DNA from 2 places in the Thermus caldilimi genome. Region 2 is predicted to be linked to the other one. Evidence: riboswitches for the same ligand, from Rfam matches in the RefSeq annotation. Region 2 holds a riboswitch; the other holds the start of a gene.
The links. A riboswitch is a leader RNA that binds a small molecule or an ion and turns the genes downstream of it on or off. The one in region 2 is predicted to bind cobalamin.
Positions count from the first base shown of each region.

Region 1: it holds a riboswitch for cobalamin, as region 2 does, so the genes downstream of both, EBI04_RS02605 (acyl-CoA thioesterase) here and EBI04_RS04055 (ABC transporter substrate-binding protein) in region 2, are expected to answer to the same signal.

Region 1 covers NZ_CP038452.1:526,199-529,713, reverse strand. The annotation lists gene metE (5-methyltetrahydropteroyltriglutamate--homocysteine S-methyltransferase) at 1-1,244, opposite strand, end outside; gene EBI04_RS02605 (acyl-CoA thioesterase) at 1,241-1,606, opposite strand; cobalamin riboswitch at 1,819-1,949, opposite strand; gene EBI04_RS02600 (glycoside hydrolase family 130 protein) at 2,071-3,117, opposite strand; gene EBI04_RS02595 (LacI family DNA-binding transcriptional regulator) at 3,191-3,515, shown strand, end outside.
Region 2 covers NZ_CP038452.1:812,953-816,467, forward strand. The annotation lists partial or broken gene EBI04_RS04045 (ABC transporter ATP-binding protein) at 1-440, opposite strand, end outside; partial or broken gene EBI04_RS04050 (FecCD family ABC transporter permease) at 472-1,499, opposite strand; gene EBI04_RS04055 (ABC transporter substrate-binding protein) at 1,503-2,357, opposite strand; cobalamin riboswitch at 2,490-2,649, opposite strand; gene EBI04_RS04060 (ROK family transcriptional regulator) at 2,781-3,515, shown strand, end outside.

The DNA of each region.
Region 1 (3,515 bases), 290 kb from region 2:
TCGCGAAGCCCCTTGGTTTGGGGGAAGCTTCCTATGGTGGTGGTGGGGAAAGGGGGAAGGGCCAGGTTCTGCTGGGCTTTGGAGCGCTCTTCCCTGGGTGGCCTCGAGGCCGGCACTGGGGAGGGGCGGAAGTCCCAAGGCGGGGGTGGGGTGTACCAGGCCCGGGCTTGTGCGAAGGCAGTTTCCTCCTCAGGCGAGGGCGGCGATTCCTGGGAGGTGGTCCACGTTAAGAGGATGGCCTTCAGCAGGGCAAGCTCCTTAAGCCGCTCTCGGGCAAAGGCCAACCGGCCTGCCAAGGCTCCGGGCAAAGGTTCCGCTACTTCCCACGGCAGGTGGTACAAGGGTGCTTTGGGAGCCACCCACACCTCCTGCCCGGTCTCTGCCAGAGGCGATAGAACCTTCCCAAGGGCAAGGAGGTTGGTGCGCCACACCCCAAGACCCTCCACCACCTCCACCACCAGGGCTGTGCCCTTGGGTACTTGGGGTAAGGAGATCCCTGGGGCCAGGATTACCCCTAAACCGCGAAGGGGAAGGGTGGCCAGGGCCTCAACCACCCTTGGAGCGGGGGGTAGGTAGTAGGGCAGGAGGACCAAGGAAACCTCCTGCGCTAAGGTACCGTAGAAGGCCAGAAGGTGGGGGAGGTTCTCCTCTGCCCCATCCAACCCCAAGGCGGGTTCTTGGAGGAGCACGGTTCTTCCCCTAACCGGCTGGACCAGCTCCACGTAAGCTTCCGTCAGGGCTTCCAGGTGTACTCCCAGGTGATCCGGGGGGTTTTGCGCCATGCGCAGAAGGGTGTAGGGTCCGAGCAGGGTCGGGAGCCCCTCCTTCAAAGCCTGGTTCCGGCCTACGGGATAGGGTAGGCCCCAGCCCGGCTGGGGGGTATACCGGGGCCTTTCTGGCAAGCGTGGAACCAAGTAGTGGTAGTTGGTGCCGAACCACTTTCGGAGGGGCAGAGCTTCCTTGCCCCGGGCCAGGGCGTAGTAGCCCTCCAGGTCCCCGGGATCCAGGGGGTAAAGGCCCAAGGCCACCGCCAGGTCCAGCATGGGGTCATAAAGGCTCAGCTCGCCCGCCGGGTAAAGGTCCACCTGTTCCCGGTAGGTGGCGAGCCTTAGGGCCTCGAGAGCCTCCAGGCCCTCGAAAAAATCCTCCCGCGATATGGAACCTGACCAGAAGCCCTCCAGAAGCCTTTTGTATTCCCGGTTAGGACCGAGCCGTGGAAGACCGTAAGCCAGCGTACGGATCATTCCTTCCCCTCCAGAGGTGGCACGGGAACAGGACGCCCCTCCCCATCCACCGCCACCAGCACGAACCCGCCCTTAGCCGCCAGATAGGCTTCCTTACCTGGCTCAATGGGTTCCACCCACATCTCCACCTCTACCCGCATGGAGGTGCGGCCCACCTCTACCACCCGGGCCACCAGCTCCACAATGGAGCCCAGGGGTACGGGGCGCTTGAAGTCCACCGCATCCGAGTGCACCGTCACCACCTTGCGCCTGGCGTGGCGGGTTGCAGCCACGAAGGCTGCCTGGTCCATCCAGGCCATGGCGGTGCCGCCAAAAAGGGTCCCGTAATGGTTGGTTTCCCCAGGGAAAACTGGGTAGACCATGCGCGTTTCCTTCACCACGGACCTCCAAGGGCCGTCTTTGGGCCCGCAAGAGCTAAACCATGCCTGCTGCCTGCCCAAGGGGAATAACCCCGTGCTGGGCAAGAACTTGCCTAAGGTCGCCTGGCCCAAGGTCCCTTGGGCCACCGGGTTTTGGGGGGTTAGGAGTCTAAGGTCCCACAGGCATCACCACCTTCACCCTTGCCTCGAGGGCTACGGGGTAAGGCCGCGAAGCGGGTACTCGGGCTTCCGGACAGAGCCGGTTACCGTTGCGGGACAGCGCCGGACTTTCACCGGACTTCCCCCACCGCCTGCAGGCGTCCAGGCCTGTCAGCCTGGCATCGCAGCCGGGACACCCCAAGTGTTGGGTGTCCTACCCAGGAGGCTACAACTTGTTGGGGAAAGCCGTCAATACCCTGCGCTGGTTTTCCCGGTTGCTCGATCCCAGACTTTTGTGGTACGGTCCATTACAGGGGCTTGAGCCGCCCGAGCACCTCCTGCCAAGGGGCGGTAAAAACGCCCACGGCGTAGTCCCCCACACCTCCCACGAAAACCAATTCGTCCTCGTGCAGGAAGAGGCCGTTGCCGTACAAGGTAAATGGCCGGTCCCCGTACGTTTCCACGAGACCCTGAGGGGCCAAAAGGTAGGAGGACAGAGCGAGAAGTTCACCGTCGCCGGAAAGCAATGCGAAACCATGACGATAGGACAAGTCCCGGCGGAGGATGCCGTGATAGGCCACCAAATAGGTTCCATCCCCCAAGGGGTAGGCATTGGTAGACCACCCCACCTTAAACTCAAAGGACTCTGGGGCCAGGATAGGTTCCAACTGGTCGATGGAGAGGTTGTTCCAATCCAGCCGCCCCCGCCAACCCAGGTCTGGAACTCCGGCAAGGCTGGGCCTTAGAAGAACGGCATTCCCCTGGAGTAACGTGGCCCCCTTAGCTGGCAGAAGGAGGCTCTTTCCTTCCGGGCCTATTCGCACCAATCCTTTGCGCCGGAGCTTGAGGTCCGGATCGAACTCGGCCAGGGCCAAGGCTGGGAAAAAGACATCCTTGTGGTCGGTGAGGCGGGCTTCACCCACCTTGCCCACGCCGGTATAGAAGAGGAGGAAGCCTGCGCCACAGGTGTGGGCTCGGGGATCCTCGCATCCCCTCGAGGCCTCCCAGACTTCAGTCGGGTAAAGGACGATCTCCACCGGCAAAGGGTCAGGCAGCTGACCGGTGAGCAGGTCTTCCAGGGGAAGGGCCACGTACCCCACGCTGGAGGCGTAGCTGTAGTAATCGAAGATCAGACGTACAAAAAGGTGTACTACTCCGTCCCTGTACACTACCCCGGGGTTAAATACCGCCAGGGGTTTTCCCCTCAAGTGGTTCACCACCTCCACCCGTTCCGGGGAAAGGTAAAAGCGCCGGGCAAACACGTCCTCCGTTTTCTCAACCCGGAAGCCTTGCCTTTGGGCCAAGAACGTTTCCGCCTTGGCCCTCAAGGTTTCCTCCAGCTCGGATATTCCCATGTCCCTATCCTAGCGGGGCAACCTTGGCTTGACGCGGGCCGGGTCCTGGGTTAAGCTGTAGAAAACGTTTACGATGGAAACCAAAAAGAAGCTGACGATAAAAGAGATCGCTAGGTTCGCAAACGTTTCCGTGGGTACCGTAAGCCGAGTCCTCAACGGCCGGCCTGGGGTTAGCCCGGAAACCCGGGCCCGGGTGTTAGAGGTGGTTCGTACCCAGGGTTTCGTTCCCAATGCCGCTGCCAGGGAACTGGTGGGGCAATCCACGGCCGTTGGCCTCCTTCTGGCCCCAGGAGTGCGGCGCTATACACCCTACTTTACCCTCCTGCTGGAAGCCCTCTCCGAGGAGGTGTGGCGCCTGGGTTTGCGGGTGACGGAGGTTGCCACGGATGCCCGCGGCC
Region 2 (3,515 bases):
GGTTCGTCCAGAAGGAGGTAGCGGGGCCTAGCCGCCAGGGCCCGGGCCAGAAGAACCCGCTGGCGCTCCCCGCCGGAAAGGCTACCCAGGTACCTGCCCCGGAAACGGGAAGCCCCAGTAACCTCCAAAGCCCACTCCACCGCTTCCGCATCCTCCCGCCTCTCCCGCCCCCAAAGGCCCAGGTGGGGAAGCCTTCCTAAGCGCACCACCTCCTCCACCAAGAGCCCCTCCGGGTAAAGGCCTCCCTGGGGCAGGTAGGCGAGGAGGCGGCCCCGGGCATAGCTTCCATGGGCCGGAAGGGGCTTTCCCTCCAGAAAGACCTCTCCCGCCCTGGGCCGGAGGAGCCCCGCCATCACCCTTAGGAGGGTGCTCTTCCCCGATCCATTGGGGCCCAAAAGGGCCACCCACTCCCCTGGCCTTACGGTCAGGTCCACCCCCAAAAGGGCATAGGGCCCCACGATTCCCTTGGCCTCAAGCCCTTCCACGCCGCCTCCACATCAGGTAGAGGAAGAATGGCCCCCCAAGAAGCGTGGTCACCACCCCCACGGGAAGCTCCGCCGGCCGGGTAAGGGTGCGGGCCAGGAGGTCCGCCACGGTTAGGAGGACCGCCCCTCCTAGGGCGGAAGCGGGAAGAAGCAGGCGGTAATCCTCCCCCAAGAGACGCCGGAGGAGGTGGGGGTGATGAGGCCCACGAAGCCGATGATCCCTGCCTGGGCCACGGCGGCGGCCACCAAGAGGCTCGCCGCCAGGAGGAGGAGGAGTTTCAGGCCCTCGAGGGGTAGCCCCATACTCCGGGCCACCTCCTCCCCCAGCTGGAGGGCGTTCAACACCCGCCCCAGAAGCAACAGCGGGGGAAGGGCCAGAAGGAAAAAAAGGACCATGGCCTTCACCGAAGGCCAGCCCATGAAGGCCAGGTTGCCCAGGGTGTAGGCGAAGACCGCCCGCACCCGGTCGGCATCCTGGAGCATCAGGTAGGTGGTGGCCCCGGTGAGCACGCTCCCCACCACCACCCCCGCCAGGACCAGCTCCCCTGTCCGGGCCGCTCCCCCTGCCAGCACCAGGGTGAGGAAGGTGGCGGAGAGGGCCCCGAGGAACCCGAAGAGGGTGGCGGAAAGGGGCAGGCTTTGGAAGATGGCGTGCTGGGCAAAGGCGGGGGCCAGGCCCCCCAGCAAGCTGGCCAGAAGGGTCACGGCGAAGGCTGCCCCCGCCGCGGAGCCCATGAGGTAGGGGTCGGCCAGGGGATTGCGGAATAACCCCTGGAAGCTGGCCCCCGCCACCCCCAAGGCCGCCCCCACCAGCATCCCTCCCAGCACCCGGGGCAGGCGCATTTCGGTGACGATGGGGTTGGCCTCGAGGCCCAAAAGAGCCCGCACCACCTCCCCTGGGGAAAGGGCCACCGCCCCCAGGCCCACCCCTAGGAGCAGGGCCAGGACAAGGAGCCCCACGAGCCAAAGGAAGACCAGACTCCGCTTGAGGGCCAGGGGAAGGGCCTGGACCATGGCCTAGCGCCCGTGGAAGCAGTCCACCAGGAGCCTAAGCCCCTGGGCCACCCGGGGACCTGGGCGGGAGAGGAGGCTATCCTGACCCCCGGTAAACACGCAGATGCGCCCTGTCTGCACCGCCTTCACCCGGCTCCAGCCCGGCCTGGCCCGGATGGTTTCCAGGGCACCCGGGTAGGTGGCCACGATCACCTCGGGGTTCTTCTCCACCACGAACTCCGGGGCGATCTTGGGGAAAAGGCCCAGCTCCTTGGGAATGATGTTCACCCCCCGGGCCTTTTGGATCAGAACCCCGATGAAGCTCTCCGGACCCACGGTGTAGGGGGTGGGGTCGATCTCGTAGTAAACCCGGGGCCGGGTCTTGGCCTTGGCCGCACGGGACTCCTCCTGGTACACCTCCCGCTGAATCTGGGCCACCAGGCGCTCCGCCTGGGCCTCGAGGCCAAGAAGCTTCCCCAGGGTGCGGGTGGTGCGGAAGATATCCTCGTAGGTCTCGGTGCGCACCGCATACACCGTTAGGCCCGCCCGCTCCAGGGTTTCGTACAAACGCCCGTACTTGGAAACCAAAACCAGGTCCGGTTTCAAGGAAACGATGAGCTCGGGGTTGGGGTTGTAAAGCCCCCCCGCCTTGGGCAGGCGCTTGACGCTTTCCGGCCAGTCGGAAAAATCGTCGGTGGCCACGAGGCGGTCGCAAGCCCCTAGGGCGCAGACCGTTTCCGTCGCCGAGGGCAACAGGGTGACGATCCGTTTGGGCGGCGCCTTGACGGTGACCGTGCGCCCCAGGTCGTCGGTGAGGGTTAGGGGAAAAGCGAAGGCCAGAGCGAAAAGAACCGAAAGAACCGCCAGAACTCTCCTCATGCCTACCTCCCTAAAGCCGCTAGGGCCAGGCCCGGGGGAGGTAGGGAAAACCCCTGCCGGAAAGCGGCAGGGGCGCAAATGGCTTTGCAAACCCCCATCGCTCCCCCATCCGCGTGAGGTGCCCGCCTCGGGGTCTGGCGGGCGGCCCTGGCAGGTATTCGGGCTTCCGGCCTGGGAAGCTTAAGCCCAAAGCGTGGCCGGTTACCGTTGCGGGACAGCGCCGGACTTGCACCGGACTTCCCCACTTTAAGCCTGGACTACGCGCCCAGGCACCAGGGCAACGGACCTGGCTTTGAGGCCCTAGCGAGCCTTAAGGCCAGGCTAAGCCTAACGGGGCAAAAAGGCAAGGGCTTGACACGTCCGGGGACGGGTGATTTACTTAGTCCCGAGAACGAACTAAAGGGGCAAGGGAAAGGAGCTGGGATGCGCAAAGGGGACACGCAGGAAATCCGCAGGCTCAACCGCCGGGCCATCCTGGCCCACCTGAGGCGGGGCCCCCTTACCCGCGCGGACCTTTCCCGGCTTACCGGTTTAGCTAAAAGCGCGGTAAGCCGCCTGGTGGATGAGCTTTTACAGGAGGGCCTTCTGGAGGAAGGGGCCTTTACCTCTCCCCCCGTGGGCCGGCCCGGCACCCTCTTGCACCTGCGCCCTGGCGCCCGCTTTGCCCTAGGCGCGGAACTGGGGGTGGAGGAAACCGTCCTTCTGGCCCTGGACTGGCGGGGGGAGGTTCTATGGGCCAAGGAATGGAGCCACCCCCGGGAGGCCGGTCCCAAGGAACGCCTGGAACGGCTTCTGCAGGAGGTTCTTCCCCATGTACCGGGGCCCTTGGGCCTGGGGTTCACCCTGCCTGGGGTGGTGGTGGAGGACCGGCTCCTCCTGGCCCCCAACCTGGGCTGGAAAAACCTAGACCTCCGGCCCCTGCTCTCCCACTTTCCCCTGCCCACGGCCTTGGAAAACGATGCCAAGGCCTCGGCCCTGTCCGAGGTCTTCTTTCACGGAGAGGCCAACCTCGCCTACCTGGTGCTCAGCACGGGCCTGGGAATCGGGGTGGTATCGGATAGCCGGATCCTGCGGGGAGCGGGTGGAGCCGCTGGGGAGCTGGGCCATTGGCTCGGCCAGGGGCACAAGCCCTGCGCTTGCGGCCGGGTGGGGTGTTTA